3 regions of the Janthinobacterium sp. SUN100 genome follow, and region 1 is predicted to be linked to each of the others. Evidence: predicted binding sites of a transcription regulator. Region 1 holds the regulator's gene; each other region holds the start of a gene.
What was found. Region 1 encodes FNR, which switches genes on or off when oxygen is low (the NO sensors DNR and NnrR bind a similar motif). Its sites were predicted from a motif close to TTGATNNNNATCAA; they were not measured.
Positions count from the first base shown of each region.

Region 2: O0881_RS16805 (PAS domain-containing methyl-accepting chemotaxis protein) is a predicted target of FNR. The motif match lies at 903-916, and genes of this name have one in related genera.
Region 3: O0881_RS02995 (PAS domain-containing methyl-accepting chemotaxis protein) is a predicted target of FNR. The motif match lies at 5,797-5,810, and genes of this name have one in related genera.

Region 1 is NZ_JAPUBU010000003.1:714,934-722,315, reverse strand. Features, by position in the region: gene ccoO (cytochrome-c oxidase, cbb3-type subunit II) at 1-348, shown strand, start outside; gene O0881_RS19755 (cbb3-type cytochrome c oxidase subunit 3) at 350-553, shown strand; gene ccoP (cytochrome-c oxidase, cbb3-type subunit III) at 546-1,466, shown strand; gene ccoG (cytochrome c oxidase accessory protein CcoG) at 1,469-2,851, shown strand; gene O0881_RS19740 (FixH family protein) at 2,954-3,478, shown strand; gene fnr (fumarate/nitrate reduction transcriptional regulator Fnr) at 3,616-4,374, opposite strand; gene O0881_RS19730 (response regulator) at 4,624-7,382, shown strand, end outside.
Region 2 is NZ_JAPUBU010000003.1:64,377-71,758, reverse strand. Features, by position in the region: gene O0881_RS16810 (DEAD/DEAH box helicase) at 1-588, shown strand, start outside; gene O0881_RS16805 (PAS domain-containing methyl-accepting chemotaxis protein) at 1,027-2,682, shown strand; gene bamE (outer membrane protein assembly factor BamE) at 2,718-3,026, opposite strand; gene O0881_RS16795 (hypothetical protein) at 3,023-3,811, opposite strand; gene O0881_RS16790 (nucleotide pyrophosphohydrolase) at 3,874-4,233, opposite strand; gene O0881_RS16785 (GNAT family N-acetyltransferase) at 4,230-4,691, opposite strand; gene O0881_RS16780 (cytochrome P450) at 4,727-6,166, opposite strand; gene O0881_RS16775 (helix-turn-helix domain-containing protein) at 6,280-7,137, shown strand; gene ilvB (biosynthetic-type acetolactate synthase large subunit) at 7,148-7,382, opposite strand, start outside.
Region 3 is NZ_JAPUBU010000001.1:706,938-714,319, reverse strand. Features, by position in the region: gene O0881_RS03015 (3-(methylthio)propionyl-CoA ligase) at 1-664, shown strand, start outside; gene O0881_RS03010 (chemotaxis protein CheW) at 671-2,197, opposite strand; gene O0881_RS03005 (chemotaxis protein CheD) at 2,184-2,717, opposite strand; gene O0881_RS03000 (protein-glutamate O-methyltransferase CheR) at 2,714-3,538, opposite strand; gene O0881_RS02995 (PAS domain-containing methyl-accepting chemotaxis protein) at 3,542-5,542, opposite strand; gene O0881_RS02990 (3-hydroxyacyl-CoA dehydrogenase NAD-binding domain-containing protein) at 6,170-7,382, shown strand, end outside.

The DNA of each region.
Region 1 (7,382 bases):
GCCGGCGAATTCGTCTACGACCGTCCGTTCCAGTGGGGTTCCAAGCGCACGGGGCCCGACCTGGCCCGCGTGGGCGCGCGCTACAGCGACGAATGGCACCGCACGCACTTGAACAACCCGCGCGACGTGGTGCCCGAATCGAACATGCCGTCCTACCCCTGGCTGGCGAAGACCAAGCTGGTGCCTGACGACATCATGCCGAAGATGCGCGCCCTGAAACGCCTGGGCCAGCCGTACAGCGATGAAGAGATCGCCGCCGGCCCCGCGCAGCTGCAGGACAAGACGGAAGAAGACGCCCTGGTCGCCTATCTGCAAGGCCTCGGTACATTAATCAAAACAAGGAATTAGCATGGCAATCGAAAACCTGTTTGACAGCGCCAGCAGCGTCATGACGGTGGTTTCCTTTACGACGTTCGTGGGCATCCTGTGGTGGACGTTCAGCCGCAGCAACAGCGACTTCGACGCGGCGGCACGCCTGCCGTTCGCCGACGACGCGCTCGACTATCCGGCCGAGGCCGAGATGACCCTGGCGAAGGAGCATAACCATGGCTGACTTTACCAATGGCTTCTGGAATATCTACATCATCGTGCTGTCCCTGCTGGGCATCATCGGCTGCGGCGTGCTGCTGTACTCGCAGTCGAAAATCAAAGTGGTCGAGGGCGCCCCTGCTGACGGCACCACGGGCCACGTCTGGGACGAGGACTTGAAGGAACTCAATACGCCGATGCCGCGCTGGTGGATGTGGTTGTTCTACATCACCATCGTCTTCTCGCTGGCCTACCTGTTCCTGTATCCGGGCCTGGGCAACTATGCCGGCAGCCTGGGCTGGAAATCGACGGGCCAGTACGAGGAAGAGCTGAAGAAGGCGGAAGCCGACTACGGTCCCCTGTTCAACAAGTACCTGAGCCAGGACTTGAAGACGGTGGCCGCCGATCCGCAGGCGCAAGCCATCGGCCAGCGCCTGTTCCTGACCTACTGCGCGCAATGCCACGGTTCGGATGCGCGCGGCAACAAGGGCTTCCCCAACCTGACGGACAAGGACTGGCTGTATGGCGGCGAACCCGACATCATCAAGACCACCATCATGCACGGCCGCAATGGGCAAATGCCACCGATGGGCGCCGCCCTAGGGTCCGAAAAGGATGTCGAGAACGTGGCCCATTATGTGCTGAGCCTGTCCGGCTCGACCTCGGATCCCGTCAAGTCGGTGCTGGGCAAGGCCAAGTTCGGCGCCTGCATGGCCTGTCATGGCGCCGATGCCAAGGGTAACCAGATGCTCGGCGCGCCAAACCTGACGGACAAGACCTGGCTGTACGGCGGCAGCGCCGACACCATCATGGAAACCGTACGCAAGGGACGCAGCAACACCATGCCGGCCTTCAGCGATTTCCTCGGCGAATCCAAGGTACACGTGCTGTCGGCGTATGTCTGGAGCCTGTCGAATCCGCAGGCACCCGCAAAGTAAAAATGGAACCTCAAGTCATCAAGATGTATGCGGCCCGCGAGCAAATCTACCCTCGCGAGGCCAAAGGACGCTACGCTACCTGGCGATGGGTATGCGTATGGCTTACCCAGCTCGCGTTCTACGGCTTGCCGTGGTTGACCTGGAATGGCAGGCAAGCCCTGCTGTTCGATTTGACCACGCGCAAGTTCTACATTTTCGGCGTCGTGCTGTGGCCCCAGGATTTCATCTATCTGGCGGCCCTGCTGATCATCTGTGCGTATTTGTTGTTCCTCGTCACGGCCATTGCCGGGCGGGTGTGGTGCGGGTTCTCTTGCCCGCAAACGGTATACACGGAAATTTTCCTGTGGGTCGAACGCCGCATCGAGGGCACGCGCAGCGCGCGCATGGCCCTCGACAAGCAGGGCCCCTCCGTGCGCAAGGCGTTCAAGAAGACGGCCAAGCACCTGGTATGGGGCGCCATCGCCCTGTGGACGGGCTTTACCTTTGTCGGCTACTTCACGCCGATCAAGGAACTGGCGCAGTCGGTGACCACGCTGAACTTCGGTCCCTGGGAATGGTTCTGGGTCTTGTTCTACAGCCTGGCAACCTACGGCAACGCGGGCTGGCTGCGCGAGCAGGTGTGCAAATACATGTGCCCCTACGCGCGCTTCCAGAGCGCCATGTTCGACCAGGACACCCTGATCATCACCTACGATGCCAAGCGCGGCGAACCACGTGGCGCCATGAGCAAGAAGGCCGGCAACAACGACAAGCTGGGCGATTGCATCGACTGTACCCTGTGCGTGCAGGTGTGTCCGACCGGTATCGATATCCGTAACGGCCTGCAGTATGAATGCATCGGTTGCGCCGCTTGCGTCGATGCCTGCAACAGCGTGATGGACAAGGTCGACCGGCCACGGGGACTGGTACGCTACAGTACCGACCATGCGATGGAAAACAACTTCAATTCGAAGCAGATACGCCAGCGCGCCATGCGCCCGCGCGTCTTGATCTACACTTCCATCCTGGCCCTGATCATCATCGCCGTGTGTACTTCGCTGGCCCTGCGCACGCCCCTGAAAATGGACGTGATCCGCGACCGCGGTTCCATGGGACGCGAAGTGGAAGACGGCATGATCGAAAACGTCTACCGCCTGCAGATCATGAACACGTCGGAGCAAAGCCAGCATTTCAAAATCAGCGCTTCCGGCTTGCCGGGCCTGACCTTGCTGACGCGCGAAGAAGTGACCTTGCAGCCGACGGAAACGCTGGGTTGGCCGATCCGCCTGCGCGTGCCGCACGGCGTGGGAGAGAAGGGCTCGAACAAGATTGCGATCGAATTGCAATCGCTGGACGACCCATCGCTGCATGTGCGTGAAAGCGCGGTATTCATCGTGCCGCGGTAACAAGGAAAGGCGGACGGGGACCGGGTGCCCTCGCCGCCGCCACGAAGTTGCAGGAAGGCCGGTCCCCATGCGGGGACTGGCTGATTAAACAGGAGAAATACCATGTCCGACAGTCTGAAACTGCAAGCACCCGTTGCACCGTGGTACAAGCACCGCTGGCCATGGCTGCTGATGATCGGCCCCGGCCTGTCCGTGGTCGTCGGCAGCTTCATGGGCTATATCGCGTTTACGCAGCCCGATGCGCTGGTGGTGGGCGATTATTACAAACAGGGCAAGGCGATCAACCAGGATTTGAAGCGCGACACGATCGCCAGCGACCTGGCGATGGATACGCGCCTGTCGTATGACGTGGCGCAAGCGCGCCTGACCGGTTCCGTGCACAGCTTCGGCAAGGCCTATCAGGCGCCTTTGCAGCTGCACCTGGCGCATGCGACCCTGCCGGAAAAGGATATCAAGGTGCTGGTGCAACCCGATGCGGCCGGCAATTTTTCCGTGGCGCTGCCGATGCTCGAGCGCAGCCGCTGGCAAGTGCTGGTGGAAAACGACAAACGCGAGTGGCGCCTGTCCGGCATCTGGACCTGGCCCCTGCAGCGCAGCATCGCGCTGCATGCGGATGAAGAGCTATAACGTACAGCGCCGGGAAAACCGTAGCGAGCGGCAGTGATTTGTGGTTGAGAAGCGCAGCTGTGCTATGCACGGGGGCGCCGAGCCAGCGAGCATCGCAGGCCGCAAAGCGCGACGCGCAGCAGGTTTTGACGGTGCTGTTACTTGCAGGTGTCCGTGCCGGCCGTAATCGCCTTCAGCTTGGCCGGCTGCAGGATTTCAATTTCCCGGTTGGAGACGCGCAGCCAGCCTTCCTTCTTGAACTTCGACAGCAGACGGCTGACGCTCTCGATGGTCAGGCCCAGGTAGTTGCCGATTTCCTCGCGCGACATGCGCAGCTGGAAATTGCTGCCCGAATAGCCGCGCGCTTCATAGCGCGACGCCAGGTTGACGATGAAGGCGGCAAAGCGCTGCGTCGCCTGCATATTGCCCAGCAACAGCATGACGCTTTGCTCGCGCGTGATTTCCTGGCTCATCATGCGGTGGAAATGGCGCAGCAGGGTCGGCATATTGCCCAACAATTGTTCCAGGCTGGAAAACGGGATTTCACACACTTCGCTGTCTTCCAGCGCCACCGCATTACAGTGGTGGCGGTCGGCGCTGATGGCGTCCATGCCCAGCAGTTCGCCCGCCATCTGGAAGCCCGTCACCTGCTCTTCGCCGCCCGGATTGATCTGGTACGTCTTGAAATGCCCCAGGCGGATCGCATACAGGTTCTGGAACGAGTCGCCGATACGGAACAGCGAGGCGCCGCGCACGATCTTGCGGCGGCGGCCGATGATCTGGTCCAGCCTGTCCATGTCGCCCACATCGAGGCCCATCGGCAGGCACAATTGATGCATGCTGCAGGTCGAGCATCGCGCACGCAACGCCTCCACGTTCACGGTGGGCAAGGTTGGAGTGAGTAGCGCTTCAGTCATGTCGGTACCTTTTAGAAAATGCAACAACAAGTTTACTGCATACAGCCGCATACAGGGTTGCCGTATGCCAATTTCACCGTAAATTCGGCGAATAAACGACGTCCAGCCTTTAATTATATGGCAACATCGTCAAAAGCCCGTACAGGGCGGGCAATTTGCGCGGCGGCGCTTGCCAAGCTGGGGTATTGATAGGAAAATTCCTGACAGCATTATCTGCCGCCTGTGCCGCCCGGTACTGAAAAGGAAATCATGAAGCCTCTCGGCATTAAAACAAAAGTCGCGCTGGCCACCAGCCTGACCTCGATCGCCATGATCGCGCTGGTCACCATGATCCAGGTGCAGCACATGCGCGACGACTTCACCCGAGTACTGCTGAGCCAGCAATCGTCCCTGATCACCCGCACCGCTGCCGAGCTCGACGACAAGCTGGGCATGCTGCTGCAGATCGTCACCCTGACGGCCAGGCAGCAGCCGCCGGAATTGATCGCCCGGCCCGCCCAATTGCGCGAATACTATTCGCGCCGCTCGATGCTGGTGCTGTTCGATGACGTGCTGGTGCTCGACGCGCATGGCGCCGTCGTGGCCGACATGCCGGAGGTAGCGGGGCGCGCCGGCATCAACGTCGCCGAGCGCGAGTATTTCCAGACCGTCCTGCGCACGCGCCAGCCCATGATCACCGAACCGATGCTGGGCAAGTCGAGCGGCATGCCCATCGTGCAGATGGTGGCGCCCGTGCTGGCCGCCGATGGCCAGGTGGCCGGCGTGGTGATCGGCGTGCTGCGCCTGTACAAGGACAACCTGCTGGGCCGCCTGCGCTCGGAAAAGATCGGCAAGAACGGCTATTACTTCATTCTCACGCGCGGCGCCGTGCCGCGCTACGTGCTGCACCCCGATACCAGCCGCTTGCTGCAACCGCGCAAGCCGAACGCCAACCTGACGACGACCCAGCTGCTGAAGGAAGATGGCGAAGGCAGCATGGTCAGCACCAACAGCCGCGGCATCACGGCCGTCAACAGCTTCAAGCGCCTGAAATCCGTGAACTGGCTGCTGGCCGCCTCGCTCCCCGTCGAGGATGCCTTCGAACCGTTCGATGGCGTGCTGTACCGATTGGTGCTGTGGAGCATCCTCGCCTCGCTGCTGGCCGCCTTTGTGCTGGGCTGGGTCACCGTGCGCCTGCTGTCGCCGCTGGTGCGCCTGCGCGACACCCTGCAAGCCCTGCGCACCAGCGGCAGCCGCTTCACGCCCGTGCCGGTGCAGCAGCGCGACGAGATCGGCGAACTGACGGAAGCGTTCAACGGCCTGATGAGCGAACGCGACCGCCTGCAGCAGGAACTCGAATCGCGCGCGGCGGAGCTGGAACAGGAACGCGACCGGGCCGAGGCGGCCAACCGCGCGAAGAGCGATTTCGTGGCCAACATGAGCCATGAAATCCGCACGCCCCTCAATGCCGTGCTGGGCATGGTGTATTTGCTGGGCAATACCAGGCTCGACACGGAACAGCGCAAGTATCTGACCATGGTCAGAGTGGCGGGCCAGTCGCTGCTGGGCATCCTCAATGACGTGCTCGACTATTCGAAGATCGAGGCGCGGCGCATGGAGTTGTCGCCCGTCGAATTCGACCTCGACGAAGTCATGAATACCCTGGCCACGACGATGACGATGAATGCGGGCGAAAAGGAGCTGGAACTGGCCATCGCCGTCGAGCCCGATGTGCCGCGGCGTCTCGTGGGCGACGCCCAGCGCCTGCAGCAAATCCTCGTCAACCTGGCCGGCAACGCCATCAAGTTCACCGAGAGCGGCGAAGTGGTGGTGGCCGTCAGCCTGGCCGAGAGCGAGAGCGGCCGCGCCTGGCTGCGCTTCGAAGTGCGCGACACGGGCATCGGCATGACGGAACTGCAGCAACAGCAGCTGTTTGCCGCGTTTTCCCAGGGCGACCAGAGCATCACGCGGCGCTTCGGCGGCACGGGCCTGGGCCTGGCCATCAGCAAGCAGCTGATCCACATGATGGGCGGCGACATCGCCGTCGCCAGCAGCGAAGGCAAGGGCAGCCGCTTCTGGTTCAACGTGCCCTTCGAGATGCTGGCGCAGCCGGCCGAAACGCGGCGCACGCCGGCGCTGGGCCAGCTGCGCCTGCTGGTGGCCGACGACAACCGCACCACGCGCGAACTGATCGTCAAGCTGATCGAGGCGTGGGGCTGGCTGGCCGACGAAGTGGACTCCGGCTTTGCCGCCATCGAGCTGTACCGCGAACGCCTGGCGCAGCAGCAACCGTATGACGTGGTGCTGGCCGACTGGCACATGCCCGTCATGGATGGCCTGGCCACGGCCAAGGCCATCCGCCAGGCGGCCAGCGGCCAGCGCCAGCCCATCGTGGTGATGGTCAACGCCTTCGCCCGCAACCACCTGGAAGAAATCTCCAGCGCGGCCGAGGCCGACGTCGTGCTGATGAAGCCGATCACGGGCTCGAGCCTGTTCGACGCCCTGCACCAGGCGCTGATCGCCAAAGACGACGGCGGCGAGCAACGCATGCTGCACCAGCCGCTGGGCACGGAACTGGCCGGCGTGCATTTCCTGCTGGTGGAAGACAACCATTTGAACCAGGCCGTGGCGCGCGGCATCCTCGAACACATGGGCGCCACCCTGGACGTGGTGGGCGACGGCTTGCAAGCCGTGGAACGGCTGCGCACGGAAGCGCTGCGCTACGACATCGTGCTGATGGACATGCAGATGCCCGTCATGGACGGCTTCAGCGCCACCCACATCATCCGCACGGAACTGCGTTTGCACCTGCCCGTGATCGCCATGACGGCGGGCGTGCTGGCGTCCGAGCGCGAGCGCTGCATGACGGCCGGCATCAGCGATTTCATCGCCAAGCCCGTGGTGGTGGAAGAGATGATGGAAGTCATCCTGCGCCACCTGCCCAAGCGCCCGCAAGTACAGACAGCCGAACCGGCACGCATCGCCGATGAAGAAGTGTTTTCCATGGCGCCGCTGATGCGCGTGATGGG
Region 2 (7,382 bases), 650 kb from region 1:
AACGAAGCGGGCATCGATTCGAAAAACATCGGCCGCATCGAAATCTATGACGACTACAGCGTCCTGGACTTGCCAGACAGCATGCCGAAAGAATTGCTGGATCAGCTGAAAACCGTGTGGGTGGCGGGCCAGCAGCTGCGCATCAGCCGCGACGGCGACGCACCGGACCTGGCGCCGCCAGCCGCGCCACGCAAGCCGTTCGCCGCCAAGTCCGCGCCAGCGTTCAAGGATGCGCCGGCGGACGCGGGCGAAGTTGCCCCGCGCGCGCCGAAGAAGGAACGTCCACGCCCGGGCGTGACGGCTTACCGCATCGAAGTGGGCCGTGAGCACGCCGTTACGCCAAGCAACATCGTCGGCGCGATCGCCAACGAAGCGAACCTGGAAGCCAAGCATATCGGCCGCATCGATATCTTTGACAACTACAGCGTGCTGGACTTGCCGGAAGGCATGCCGCCGGAAATCCTCGACCACCTGAAATCGGTCGTCGTTTCGGGGCAGAAACTGCGCATCAGCCTGGACGATGGCACGACGGAGCGCAAGCCTGCGCCGCCGCGTCCGAAGTCGCCACCCCGTAAAACGTACAAGTAAGCCATCCCCACGGGCGCTCCGGCGCCTGTGTCGCGGATTGGAGACACATCCCCCACTGGCGCATTCGCGCCAGTTTTTATTTTCCCTCAAGAAATAAACATGGTTGCCGCGTTATGGTTGGCGGCAGGTATTGCCATCTGCCGGCAATGGCCACGGCTCCTTTGCATATTTTTATCGGTGCAAACGCCATATTTATTGCCTGCTGCATCGATACATAATTTTTTATTAATTATTGTATATGCACGCAATTTAAATTTTGCATTTCAATAAAATCAATCAAGTTGAATCAAAGTAAATCCTAAAACATAAATGAATTGACTTTTATTAAATTGTTTGACTGGCGTCACTGTCGCCGAGGCGATATATCATGGGTGCTTGATGTGGTATATTGTTTTTATGTTTTTGTTATGCTAGTTGAAAAAAAATAGAGGAGCGACGATGCGGGTCAATACGCCAATCACGCAAAATGAATACGTATTAAATGAAGGCATGACGATTGTTTCCACCACGGATTTACAGGGAAACATCAATTACGCCAATCAGTATTTCATTGAAGTCAGCGGTTTTTCAGAAATGGAACTGCTGGGTGCGCCACAGAATATCCTGCGCCATCCCGATATGCCGGCCGAAGCGTTTGCCGACCTGTGGGACACCATCAAGACGGGCATGCCCTGGACCGGCATGGTCAAGAACCGCTGCAAGAATGGCGATTTCTATTGGGTCTTCGCCAATATCACGCCCGTCATCGAAAGCGGCCGCCCGATCGGCTATATGTCCGTGCGCACCAAGCCCACGCGCGAGCAGATCAACGAAGCGGCAGCCCTGTATAAAAGTTTCAAAGACGGCAATTCCGCCAACCTGGCGATCCGCAATGGCCGCGTCGTGCGCCAGGGCTGGGCCGCCAAGCTGGCCGAGTGGCGCAAGCTGAGCTTGTCGCAAGACCTGGCACTGCATTGCATCGTCTTCGGCGTGGTGCTGGCCATCCTCGGCTGCGCCGTGTGGAATATCGACGGCGACACGAGCACGGCCACGCGCAGCTGGCTCAGCGGTGCCGCCGCTGCCGCCGTGGCGCTGATGCTGTATTTCTGGGCCCATCTGCACAATTCCCTCGTCGCCCCGCTGGGCGACGCCATCACGGTGGCGCGCAAGATGGCCGGCGGTGACTTGACGGGCGTCATCGACAAGGTGCGCGACGATGACATGGGTCAATTGATGGCGGCCTTGCGCCAGACCAACATCAACTTGCACAGCATCATCGGCGACGTGCGCGCCAACTTCGAGGATATCCGCATCACCACGGCAGAAATTGCCACGGGCAATATGGACTTGTCCAGCCGCACGGAATCGCAGGCGTCCAGCCTGGAGCAGACGGCGGCCAGCATGGAAGAACTGACGTCGACCGTGCAAAACAGCGCCGACCATGTGGCCACGGCCAACGATCTGGCGGCGCAAGCGTCCACCGTGGCGGCCAAGGGCGGCACCATCGTCAGCGAAGTGGTCACCACGATGGATGAGATCAGCAGCTCGTCGCGCAAGATTCTCGACATTATCGGCTTGATCGACGGTATCGCCTTCCAGACGAATATCCTCGCCTTGAACGCGGCCGTGGAAGCGGCCCGTGCGGGCGAGCACGGTCGCGGCTTCGCCGTCGTGGCCGGCGAAGTGCGCAGCCTGGCGCAGCGTTCGGCAACGGCTGCGAAAGAGGTGAAAAACCTGATCGACCATTCGATCGCCACCGTGAACGCGGGCAGCGTGCTGACCAGCAACGCGGGTGCCACCATGGCGGAAGTGATCGCCTCGGTAGCCCGCGTGACGGAAGTGATGGACGAGATTTCCTCGACCACGCGCGAGCAGAACCAGGGCATCGGGCAAGTCAACCAGGCCGTCATCCACATGGATGGCATCACGCAGCAGAATGCGGCGCTGGTGGAGCAGGCGGCTGCGGCCGCCACCAACCTGGCGCAGCGCACCGACAGCGTGGCCCAGTCGATCGGCATCTTCAAGCTGAAGGCGTCGCCCAAGCGCAAGGTTGCCGGCGTGGGCCGCAGCGTGGGCGCGGGCGTCGCGTCGCGGGCCTTGCTGAAGGCACGATAAGCATGTCAGTCCCGCCAGCGCCATGCTGGCGGGAATCACTTCCGTACCCGGTACACCTCGCCGCCGCGCACCTGCTTCACCACCCCATCCCCGCCAAACAGAATCACATATTCCCCCTGCGCGCCCGAGGCCGCCGGATAGGTGTACATCCACACTTCCTTGCCGCTGTCGAAACGGATGGATGTGCTGTCGCCCAGCGCGGCGCGCACCTGTTCGCGCGTGCTGCTGCCCACTTGCACCGTCTGTTCCAGGGTGGCGTAGGGAACATTCTTGCTGGCTTGCAAGGCGCGCGTGCCGGAGCAGGCGGCCAGCAGCGTCAACAAGATCAGCGACAGCCACTTCATGGCGCCACCTCGTCCATGTAAGTAAATTCCAGCAGGGTGTCGTCCGGCCAGTTGCTATCCCACAAGGGCGCGTAATACGTGCGATCAAGCAAGACCTGGCAATCGCAATAGGGCAGCGAGGCGGGCGTTTGCTCGCCGCCCGCGTACAGCATGGTGAACGGCAGCGCCAGGCGGCGCTCGCCGTGCACGAGGGTCACGCCGAACAGGGGACGGTCCGTGAAGAACAGATAATTGCCATCCGGCTCGGAACACACTTTATCTGTGCTGTAGAGCATGCTGGACAGCCAGGCGATGATTTGCGGGTCGTTCGAGATCAGGCCGGAATCCATGCCGGCGCGGCATTCCAGGCGCAAGTCGCCCAGGCGCCGCGTGCCGGGCGGCAAGCCGGGCGTGATGACTTGCGCGCGCCAGCTCATGGTGGTGGCCTTGCGGTTGGCCAGCAGCACGGCGTCTTCACGCGCCGCTTGCGCATTGCGCACGGGGGCAAAGCTGTTGTCTTCGGCCAAGGGCAAGGGGATGCTGACCGTGTCGCCGGCGATGCGCAGCTGCACACCGGCCATGTCCACGCCGGGCTGGCGCGGCAGCAAGCGGAAGCGCAGCACGGCCTGCGGCGCCAGCGCATGGTCGCGTTCGAAGCGGTCCACGCCCTGCAGCATCTTGCGGTAGGACTTGTCGACGGGGTCGCGTGTGGCGTCCACCTTCACCTGCGGCACGGGCGCGGTTTGCGCCAGCGCAATAGGTCCATGGAGCAAGCCTATGATCAGCAGTAATCGATAAATACGCATGCCTGAATGCTACGCCTTTTTGCGCATCCGCCACGCACGGGTGGGCGTGTCTGTACTCGCTATCAGTATTCGCTGTATTTGCGCGCGTCGCCGCGCACCTGCTGCGCCGGGTATTTCTGTGCGTTCAGTTGCATCTTTTCCAGCACGGCCGCGTGCAGGTCGACGCCGCTCTTGTCGGCCAGGCGCACCAGGTACATCAGCACGTCGGCCAGTTCGTGGCGGATGCCCGTGCGCTTCGCCTCGTCCAGTTCGCTATCCGCGCCCGTGGCCAGCCACTGGTAGTGTTCCGCCAGTTCCGCCACTTCCACGGACAGGGCCATGGCCAGGTTTTTCGGCGTGTGGAACTGATCCCAGTCGCGTTCGTCGGCAAAGGCGCGCAGGCGCGCGCGGATGTCAAGCAGGCTGTCGGCGGGCGCGCTCATGCCGCCGCCTGCAACGGTTTTTCCATGAAGACACTGAATGGGTCGTCGGGATAGTCGCCGTACGGTCCGCGCCGCTGGTAGCCGTGGCGCGCGTACAGGGCGATCGCCTCGGGCTGGTGGATGCCCGTTTCCAGGGTCAGCAAGCGGCAGCCGCGCGCCAGCGCCTGTTCTTCCAGCAAGGCCAGCAAACGTTTCGCCAGGCCCAGTCCCCGGCTGTCCGGGTGCACGTACATGCGCTTGAGCTCGCCGAAAGCGGGCGTGACGACGATGGCGCCGCAGGCCCGTGCCGCGCCGGCCGCATCGCGGGCGACGGCAAACAGCAGGGTATCGGACGGCACGGACGCCAGGTCCAGCGAGTAGACGCACTCGGCCGGATACAGGGTCTGTTGATATGCATCAAGCTCGGCGATCAGGGTTTGCACGTCGGCTTGCTGCGGCGATTCCAGGCGGATGGTCATGGGGAGGTCGAATGAATGGGACTTCCCCCATGGTATCACTGCGGCCGCGCCAGGCGCAGCGTCAAGCCGATGGGCGACATCACAAAACCCATCAGTTCCTGCGCCTCGCCGCCATCGGGCGTGTCGACGCCGGCGATGTCGAAGCTGCCCAGCAGCATGGCCATGGCGATCTTGATTTCCAACAAGGCCAGGTAGCGGCCCGGACACGTGCGCAAGCCGGCGCCGAAGGGCATGGCGGCGCGCTTGTTGTTCGCCTCGCCGCCTTCGGCCAGCCAGCGCTCGGGCTGGAAGGCTTGCGCGTCGGGAAAGTGCGCATCGGACACCGTGTCGTGGCGCATCACGCACCACACGAGGGTGCCGGCCGGCACGGCGATATCGGCGATGACCGTGTCGCGCAGCGCCTCGACGGGCAGGAAGGGGGCCACGGGCTTGAGGCGCATGGCTTCGCTGGCGCAGGCGCCCAGGTAGTCGAGGCTATCCATCTGCTCGATCGTGAAGCGGGCCGCGTCGGGCGCCAGGCGCCGCACTTCATCGCGCGCCCGCGCCAGGCTGTGCGGATGGCGTTGCAACAGGTAAATCATCCAGGACAGCGTATTGGCCGTCGTATCCTCGCCCGCCAGCAGCATGGTCAGCACATTGCCGGCCACGGCGCGGTCGTTCACGCCGCTGTCCTTTTCGTCGGCGGCGGCGATCATCGCTTCGAGCAGGTTGGGCGGACGCTCGCGCCGTGCCGGGTCGCGCGCCATGCGCGTGCGCGCCTGCTGCACCAGGTCGGCCACGGCGGCGGACAGGGCCGCCACGTCGCGGTCCAGGCGGCGGTCGACGGGCAGCTTGACGTAGCGCCAGTACGGGAACATCGACAGGCTGCGCCGCGCCACGGCGGGCAGGATGGCGTCCATGTGGCGCTGGATCACGTCTTCGCCCGCTTCCAGCGTATTGACCTCGGTGCCGAAGGCGAGGCCGGCGATGATGTCGACCGTGTAGCGTTTCAGGTCGCCATCGAGGTCGATCGCTTGGCCTTGCGTGGCGGCAAGATGCCAGCGCCGCCGCAGGCGCTGCGCCACCGTCGCCAGCGCCGGGAAGTAGGCCTTGACGGCGCCGGGCGCCATGCCGGCCATGACCATGCGGCGCTGGTTGCGCCATTCCGTGCCCTCGGCCAGGAACAGGCCGGGGATGCCGCCCATTTCCTCGGAAACGATGGAACTGCTCAGGGGGCGGCGAAAGCCGTCGGGCCGGTCGCGCAGCACGGCGGCGACGGCCTCGCTGTCGGCCACCACCAGCACCAGGGTGCGGCCGAACCAGGCGCGCAGGTAGGGGCCGTAGCGCCGTACCCACTCTTCCACGTCGCGGTGGATGCGCGTGAGCTTGATCTGCAGGCTGTTGCCGACGATGGGCAGGGCGAATGGCCCCGGCAGGCGGCGAATCTGGCGCAGGGCCGTGGTGGCGGGCGCGGCGGGGTGATCGAGCGGGGGCATGGCGTACTCCTGGTGGATGGCGACAATGACTTCACTGTAGCGCGCTTGCGCGTCCGCGTCTTGAACGAATACGACATCGGGCGCGGCCGGAAATTGCCGGTACAATCGTCGCCATGCCTGCCGCCCCTACGCCCCTGACCCGCCTGATCGCGCCGCGCACGGCGCTCGCTTCCTGCGTGCGCGCCTTCCTCGTGCGCGACACCACGGGCTGCGCGCCGTTGCCGCCGGCGCAGCGCCTGAACCGCTTTCCCGCCGCGCCCATGTGCAGCATCGTCTGGACCGTCGCGGGCGACGTGGAAGCGGCAGCGCCGGGCCTGTCGCTGCGGGACGTGCGCATGCCGCCCGCGCTGTTCGGCGGCCCCCGTTCGTATCCGCTGGTCAGCTACAACCCCGGCCCCGTGCATACGTTTGTCGTGATGTTTTACCCGGCCGCCCTGCATGCGTTGACGGGCGTCTCGATGGATGGCTTGCTGGACCAGTTCCGCCCGCTCGACGCGCTGTTCGATGGGGACTGGCTGGCCCTGTCGGACGCCGTGCTGGCGGCGCCCGACGATGCGGTCCGCGTCAGGCTGGTGGAGGATTTTCTCGCGCCGCGCTGGGCGCTGGCGCGCAAGAGCGGCGACCATCCTGCCGGCGCCGTGCAGGACTGGGTGCGCCGCCTGGCCGTGCAGGCGGCATCGACGGGCCTGGCCAGCAGCGCGCGCAATATCGAGCGCCGCATCAAGGCCTGGGCCGGCCAGCCCATGCGCACCTTGCGCCGCATGCGCCGCGCGGAACAGCTGTTTCTCGACGAGCGCGGCGCCATCCTGCAGGGCACGGCGTCCTGGTCCGATGTCGCCGCCAGCGGCGGTTACGCCGACCAGGCCCATTTTTGCCGCGAGACGCGCGAAATCACGGGCTTGAGCCCCACCGAGCTGGCGCGCGCCATGCGCGACGATGAAAGCTACTGGATATACAGGGTGTGGAGTTGAACAGGATTTGTTACCCGGTGTAGACGACGCCTTTGCGCAAGGTCACTTCATGGTGCCCCGCGCCGGGCGCCATCATGGGGAAGCAGTTTTCCGCGCCATGCACGCGCACGTCGAGGAAGTACGGGCCCTCCGATGCCAGGCAGGCTGTCAATGCCGCATCGAGCTCCTCGCGCCGGCTCACCGTGTGCGCCTGCCAGCCGAACGCGCGCGCCAGGGCGACGAAATCGGGCAGCGCTTCCGTGTAG
Region 3 (7,382 bases), on a different contig from region 1:
GGTCATCCACGCCTGGGGCATGACGGAAATGTCGCCGCTGGGCACGGCAGGCGGTTTGCAGACCAAGCACCTGGACTTGCCGAAGGAGGAGCAGCGCAAGATCCTGCAAAAGCAGGGCCATGCGATTTATGGCGTGGACATGAAGATCGTCGACGACGATGGCAAGGAATTGCCGTGGGATGGCGTGGCCTACGGGCATTTGCTGGTGAAAGGGCCGTGGATCATTTCCTCGTACTACAAGAACGAGGGCGGCGAGGTGCTGCAGGATGGCTGGTTCCCCACGGGCGACGTGGCTACCATCGATGCGGACGGCTACATGCAGATCACGGACCGCAGCAAGGACGTGATCAAGTCGGGCGGCGAGTGGATCGGCACCATCGACCTGGAAAACCTGGCCATGGCGCACCCGGCCGTGCTGCAGGCGGCCTGCATCGGCGTGTTCCACCCGAAATGGGACGAGCGCCCCGTGCTGGTGGTGGTGCTGCGTCCCGGCATGACGGTCACGCGCGACGCCTTGCTGCAATTTTTCGAAGGCAAGATCGCCAAGTGGTGGACGCCCGATGACGTGCTGTTCATCGACGCCTTGCCCATGGGCGCCACGGGCAAGATCCAGAAAAACAAGCTGCGCGAGCAGTTCAAGGGGCACCAGCTGCCGGGCATGTAAAGCAGCCTAGGCCGCCTGCGGCAGCGCCGACCCCAGTTTTTCCAGCAAATGATCGCACTGGAAGACGGACAGGGTCTGGCGCTGCGCATCCGTGCCGATATCGATCATTTCATCCATTTCGCTGCGCAAGTCGTCATGCTCTCCCGTGCGGATGATTTGCGGCGCCGCAAAGCGCTGGCTGTCGGAAATCGTCATGATGTTATCGACATGGTCGACGAGAAAACCGTAGCGCTCGTCACCCCGTTCCACGATCAGGATCTTGCCCGCGCTGGCGTCCGGCAAGGCCGGCATCGCGTACAGCTGGCGCAAGTCGATGATGCTGATCATTTGCTGGCGTAAATTCAGCATGCCGCGCATGCAGGCCGGCATGCCCGGCGGCGTGGTGATGGCGCCGCTGAAATCGATGATTTCGCGTACTTGTCCGATTTCCACGGCGAAGCGGGTTTCCACCGTAAACGTGATGTAGACGCGGCGCTGCGCCTTGCGCGTGGCGGCGGTGGCCGTTTCCGGGTCGCTGGGGTACAGGCGCGCGTGGCCGTCGCGCATTTCGACGATCTCCGCCTGCGACAGGATTTCCTTGTGATCCAGGAAAATGATGTCGCCCAGGCTTTCTTTCGTGATGCAGCCGGCAAACATGGCGGCGCGCGCCTTGCTCAGCAGGGGAATCGGCAGCACTTCGTCGCCAAAGAAATGCACGATGCTGTCGACGGAGTCGACGAGGAAGCCCACGGTCGTGTCCTCCAGGCGCACGACGATGATGCGCTGGTCGCCGGTGGCTGCCTTGCCGGGTTCGCCCGCCTGCAGCAGGGCGCCGAAATCGACGACGGCCACCTGGCTGCCGCGAAAATGCATGCGTCCCAGGCACAGTTCGCTGTTCAGCAGGGAGCTGTGCAGTTCCGGCACTCGGATGATTTCCTGGATGGCCAGCATTTCGAAGGCAAACGTGGCGCCCGCCGCATGGAAGCTGACGCACTGCCGGCGTTCGCTTTGCGCGTGATAGCGGGACGTGCTCAGCCTGGCGCCCGTGGCCTGCAGGGCCAGCACGTGGGGCACGTTTTCGATGCGCAGCAGGGCGTGCGGGTCGAGTACCTGCAGCAGGCGCGCGCCGCCGTCCTGCAGGATCGTGCCGGCGATGACGGCGTGGCTGTCGCCGGCCGCATAGTGCAGGGCGCTGCGGGCGCTGGCGGGCACGCGCAGGATTTCGCCCGTATCCTGGAAGACGATGCCGATCAGCACCTGCTGGAAGTCGAGGATGGCGATCTTGTCTGTGGCCACGGCGCGCGGCGCGTCGGCGCGGAACAAGCGGCCCAGGTTGACCACCGGAATGACGCTGCCGCGCAAGGTGAACATGCCTTCCAGGTAGGCGGGCGACAGGGGTAGGGCGGTGACTTTCGCGGGGTAATTGACGACCTCGCGGATGCAACTGGCGGGCAGGGCGAATTCATCGTCGCCCAGGTGGAAGGAACCGAACAGTTCGGTGGCCGTGTCGCTGGCGCCCTGCGCCTGCAAGCCCGTTGCTTCATGCATATCCATATGCGCCTTCCTTGCGTGGAATCAATTCGGGTTGCGCCACCACATCGGTGACGGCATAGCTGTGCCGGGCGCAATCGATCAGCAACTGGCGCCCGTGGCGGCCGCCCAGCGCGCAAAAACTGACGTGCAAGCCGCACTGGTCCAGGTATTTTTGCGCCGCTTCCGCGTTTTGCCGGCCCACTTGCAAGCGCCCGTTGCGCGGGCCAAACATGCTGGCGCCGCCCGCCAGCACCACTTCGATATCGGCGTAATCGGCCTGGCGCACGCCCATCAGGCGCAGCAGCGAGGGCACGGCCTGGCTCACATAGCGCGCATTCTGGGCGCCAGGGGCGCCGGCGGTACCGGGCGCTTCCGGCAGCAGGCAGTGGGCCAGGCCGCAGCACGGGCCATTCTTCCAGATGAAGCCGATGCCGATGCAGGAGCCGAGCAAGGCTTGCAGCTGCTCGCCCTGCGTGCCCACGCTGAGTTGCCCCATGCCAACATGTTGCAGCGGCAAGTTATGCTCGATGATGATGCTCATGCGGTACCCGCCTTATAAATCATGGGAAACTCGAATTGATAGCCGGTGCCGAGGCGGGCGATGGTTTCCGACTCGCCCAGGATCAGTCTGCCCTCGTCCTTCAGGCTCAGGCGCGCCTGGCGCAGCACCGTTTCCTGGTGCTCGGCGTCGAAATAAATCAGCACATTGCGCAGGAAGACCAGGTCGAAGCGCTGGGCCGGGCGCAGCGCTTCCAGCAAATTGTGCTGGGCAAAGCTGACGTGCTGGCGCAATTCTTCGTTGACCTTGACGCCATACGGCGCGGGCGTGAAATATTTGCGCAGCAAGTCCGGGTGCGACAGGCGGATGCGCTCGACGGAGCGGCCGCTGTACTGGCCGGCCCGCGCCGCGCCCAGGATCTGCTGCGAAATGTCGCTGGCCAGGATCTGGTAGCGGAAGGCGGGCGCCTGCAGCTTGAATTGCTCGCACAGCATGGCGATCGAATACAGTTCTTCGCCGCTGGCGGCGGCCGCCGACCAGATGGCGAGGCAGCCTCCCGGATGCGCGCGGGCCCAGGCGGGCAGGTAGCGGTCGCGGAAGTAATCCCAGATGGACGGCGTGCGGAAGAACAGGGTGTCGTTGGTGGTCACCAGGTCGATGAAATGGGCCACCTCGTCGCGGTCGCTGGCCACGCGGTCCAGGTACGCCTGGTAGCTGTGCAGGGACAGCGCCTGCAGCCGTGGCTGCAAGCGCCGTTCCAGCAAGACGCTCTTGCGTGCCGTCATGGCGATGCCCGTATGCTGACGCACCAGCGCGATCAGGGTCGTCAGCACCTCGGGCGTCAAGGTGGCCGCGTGGCTCATGGCCTACACCACGAAGCCGGAGACAGTCTGGTTCAGGCTGCCTGCGCGCTCGTTCAAGCCATCCGTCGAGCGGGCGATGCTGTCGCAGTTGGCGGCCGACTTTTCCGTCTCCTCGGCAATGTACTGGATCGCCGTGGACACTTCGCGCGCCGTCAGCAGCTGCTCGTTGGCCGCCTTCGAGATATCCGAGATGGCCAGGGTGGTCTTCGCCACGCCCGAGACGATCTTGTCGAAGGCGTCGCTGGCCTGGCGGGAGATTTCGCTGCCCGTCGAGACGCGCTTGACGGATTCGTTGATCAGCTTGGAAATTTCCTTGGTCGCCTGCGAGGAGCGCTCGGCCAGCTTGCGCACCTCGTCGGCGACGACGGAAAAGCCCAGGCCGTGCTCGCCCGCGCGGGCCGCCTCGATGGCCGCATTGAAGGCCAGCATATTCGTCTGGTTGGCGATTTCGCTGATGACCTTGACGATTTCGCCGATGTCTTCCGACGAGCGGTTGATCAAGTCCATCGCCTCGATCGACTTGGCGACGGCGCGCGCGCCCGCTTCCGCTTCCTGCTGCGTGGCTTTCGCCAGGTAATCGGCGTTCGAAGTATTTTCCGCGATGGAATTGATGGAAAAGGTCAGGCCGTCGATGGAGGCGTTCATTTCTTCCACCGTGGCGCCCAGCGCCTGCGTGCCCACGGCCACGCCCGTGGCCCGTTCGGCGATCGCGTGCGAGGCGTCGGCAAAGCCGTTCGCCGCCGACACCACGTTGCCGATCACGCCGCGCAAGTCGATGATCATCTTGCTGATGCCGCCGGCCAGCAGGTCGATCGGCTCGTCGCCCTCGGGCACGATATTGCAGGTCAGGTCGCCTTGCGCCGCGCGCGCCACCGATTCGAGCAGGGCATTGACCTTGCGGCTGTCGTTGGCGGCCTTGGACTGGATGCTGTTTTCCAGGTTTACCTGTTCGCTGATGTCGATGGCGAACTTGACCACCTTATACGGCTTGCCGTTCAGGTCCAGGATGGGGTTGTAGGTGGCCTGTATCCACACCACCTTGCCATGGTTGCCCAGGCGCTTGTAGCGGCCCGCGTCGAATTCGCCGCGGTTGAGCTTTTGCCAGAATTTCTTGTACTCGGCGCTGCTCGCATACTCGGGCTCGCAAAACATGCGGTGGTGCTCGCCCTTGATATCGCTCAAGTCATAGTCCATGACGGCGAGGAAATTGTCGTTCGCGTCCAGCACATTGCCCTGCATGTCGAATTCGATCACGGCCTGCGCCTTGCCGATGGCGCTGACCTTGCCTTCGTATTCGGCGTTGCGCTTTTTCAGGGCCGTGACGTCGCTGGCGAACTTGACCACCTTGAAGGGCCGGCCTTCCGTATCGAAAATGGGGTTGTACGAGGCATTGAGCCAGATTTCGCGGCCGTCCTTGGTGACGCGCTTGTATTCGCCCGCATCGAACTGGCCTTGCCCCAGCTTGTGCCAGAACTGCGCATAGTCGTCGCTGTTGGCGTAGTCGGGCAGGCAAAACATGCGGTGATGCTTGCCCTTGATCTCGTCGAGCGTGTAGCCGACGGACTTGAGGAAATTGTCGTTGGCGTCGAGGATGGTGCCGTCGAGCCGGAATTCGATCACGGCCTGGGCCTTGCTGATGGCGTCGATCTTGCCTTCGTAATCGGCGTTGCGGCGCTTGGTGGCCGTGATGTCGGTGGCAAACTTGATGACTTTATATGGTTTGCCGTCCGCGTCGAGGATGGGGTTGTAGGATGCGTTGATCCACACTTCGCGCCCATCCTTGGCGCGGCGCTTGTATTCGCCATGGTCGAACTCGCCGCGTCCCAGCTTGGCCCAGAAGTTGCTGTATTCATCCGTCTTGACATATTCGGGGTCGCAGAAGATGGCATGGTGCTTGCCTTGTACTTCCGCCAGGGTATAGCCGACGACGCGCAGGAAATTGTCATTCGCATGCAGGATGGTGCCGTCGAGTTCGAATTCGATCACGGCCTGGACACGGTTCAATGCAGTATTTATCGCTTGTAAGTCCAGATCCTGGGAGTGGCTGACATGGCTGGCTGCGTCCATAGTATTTCCTTCGGGGTGAGAAGAGGAATGGGAACGATAATGCCGCTGCTATTACTTTTGCTGCTATCCATAAAAGGCAGCAATGTTATTGCCGCGGTCGACATCTGGTGATAATCGGTGAGAATGTGCGCGCAGAACGGCCGCCAGTGTTTTTCCTGCGGTATGCCTTATTGTAGATAAATTGTAGAGTATTGATTTGTATCAACAATTTTATTATTCCCCAGCATCTGGCGAAAAACAAGGGGCGGGAATAAATAATGTAAAAACTGTCGCAATTGGCCCATGCCGGCATATAACAAACGCATTTTCTTACATAATAAAACGGCGTTATTATTATTGTGCTTTTATTATTTAAATGAATATTCAAGTGATAGCTTCTACTGGACCTTGCTGCATGCAGCAGAATCTTTCCGCAAATGATGTTGTACCATGGCGTACCATGCTGGCGCCTGCGCGCGCACGACAAAAATAATACGAGCGTTCTTTTATGCGGTATAGTGCAGCTTCATCCCTTGCAACCACCTCATCGCCAAGCAAAAACCTATAGACCAACAAGGAAGAGACATGAGTGCTGAATATCAAGTGAACGGCGCCGTTGCCGTCATTACCCTGGCCAACCCGCCCGTCAACGGCCTGGGCCTGGCGACGCGCACGGCCGCCGTGGCCGGCATCCGCCAGGCGCTGGCGGACGAGTCCGTCAAAGCCATCGTCATCACGGGCGCCGGCAAGGCCTTTTCGGGCGGTGCCGATATCAAGGAATTCAATTCGCCCAAGGCGCTCACGGAACCAACGCTGCACACCTTGATCAATGTCGTCGAGCAATCGACCAAGCCCGTGGTGGCAGCCATCCACAGCGTTTGCATGGGCGGCGGCCTGGAGCTGGCGCTGGGCTGCAACTACCGCGTGGCCGCGCCTGGCGCGCAGATGGCCTTGCCTGAAGTCAAACTCGGCATCTTGCCGGGCGCGGGCGGCACGCAGCGCCTGCCGCGCGTGCTGGGCCTGGAAATGGCCTTGAACATGATCGTCTCGGGCACGCCCGTGGCGTCGGAAAAACTGGCCGGCACGGCCCTGTTCGACGAAGTCATCGCGCCCGGCGCGGACTTGCTGGCCGCCGCCGTGGCCTTTGCCACGAAAGTGGGCGACGTGCGCCCGCTGCCGAAAGTGCGCGAGCGCAAGGTCGATTACCCGAACCACGAAGCGTTCCTGCAATTTTCGCGCAATACCGTGAAAGCCATGTCCGGCCCGTTCCCCGCACCGCTGAAATGCGTCGATGCCGTGGCGGCCGCCGTGACGATGAAATTCGACGAGGGCTTGAAGTATGAGCGCGAACTGTTCATGCAGCTGGTGCAGTCGCCGGAATCGAAAGCCCTGCGCCACGCCTTCTTTGCCGAGAGGATCGCCAGCAAGGTGCCCGACGTGCCGGCCGACACGCCCGTGCGCGCCATCGCCAGCGCGGCGATTGTCGGCGCCGGCACCATGGGCGGCGGCATCGCCATGAATTTCGCCAACGCGGGCATCCCCGTGACCTTGCTGGAAACGAAGCAGGAAGCGCTGGACAAGGGCCTGGCCACCATCCGCAAGAATTATGAAAACACGGTCAAGAAGGGCAAATTGACGCAGGACAAGGCCGAGCAGCGCATCGCGCTCGTTTCCGGCACGTTGGCGTATGCGGATATCGCGCAGGCGGACATCGTCATCGAAGCCGTCTTCGAGGAACTGGGCGTGAAGGAAACCGTGTTCAGGCAGCTCGATGCCGTCATGAAGCCGGGCGCCATCC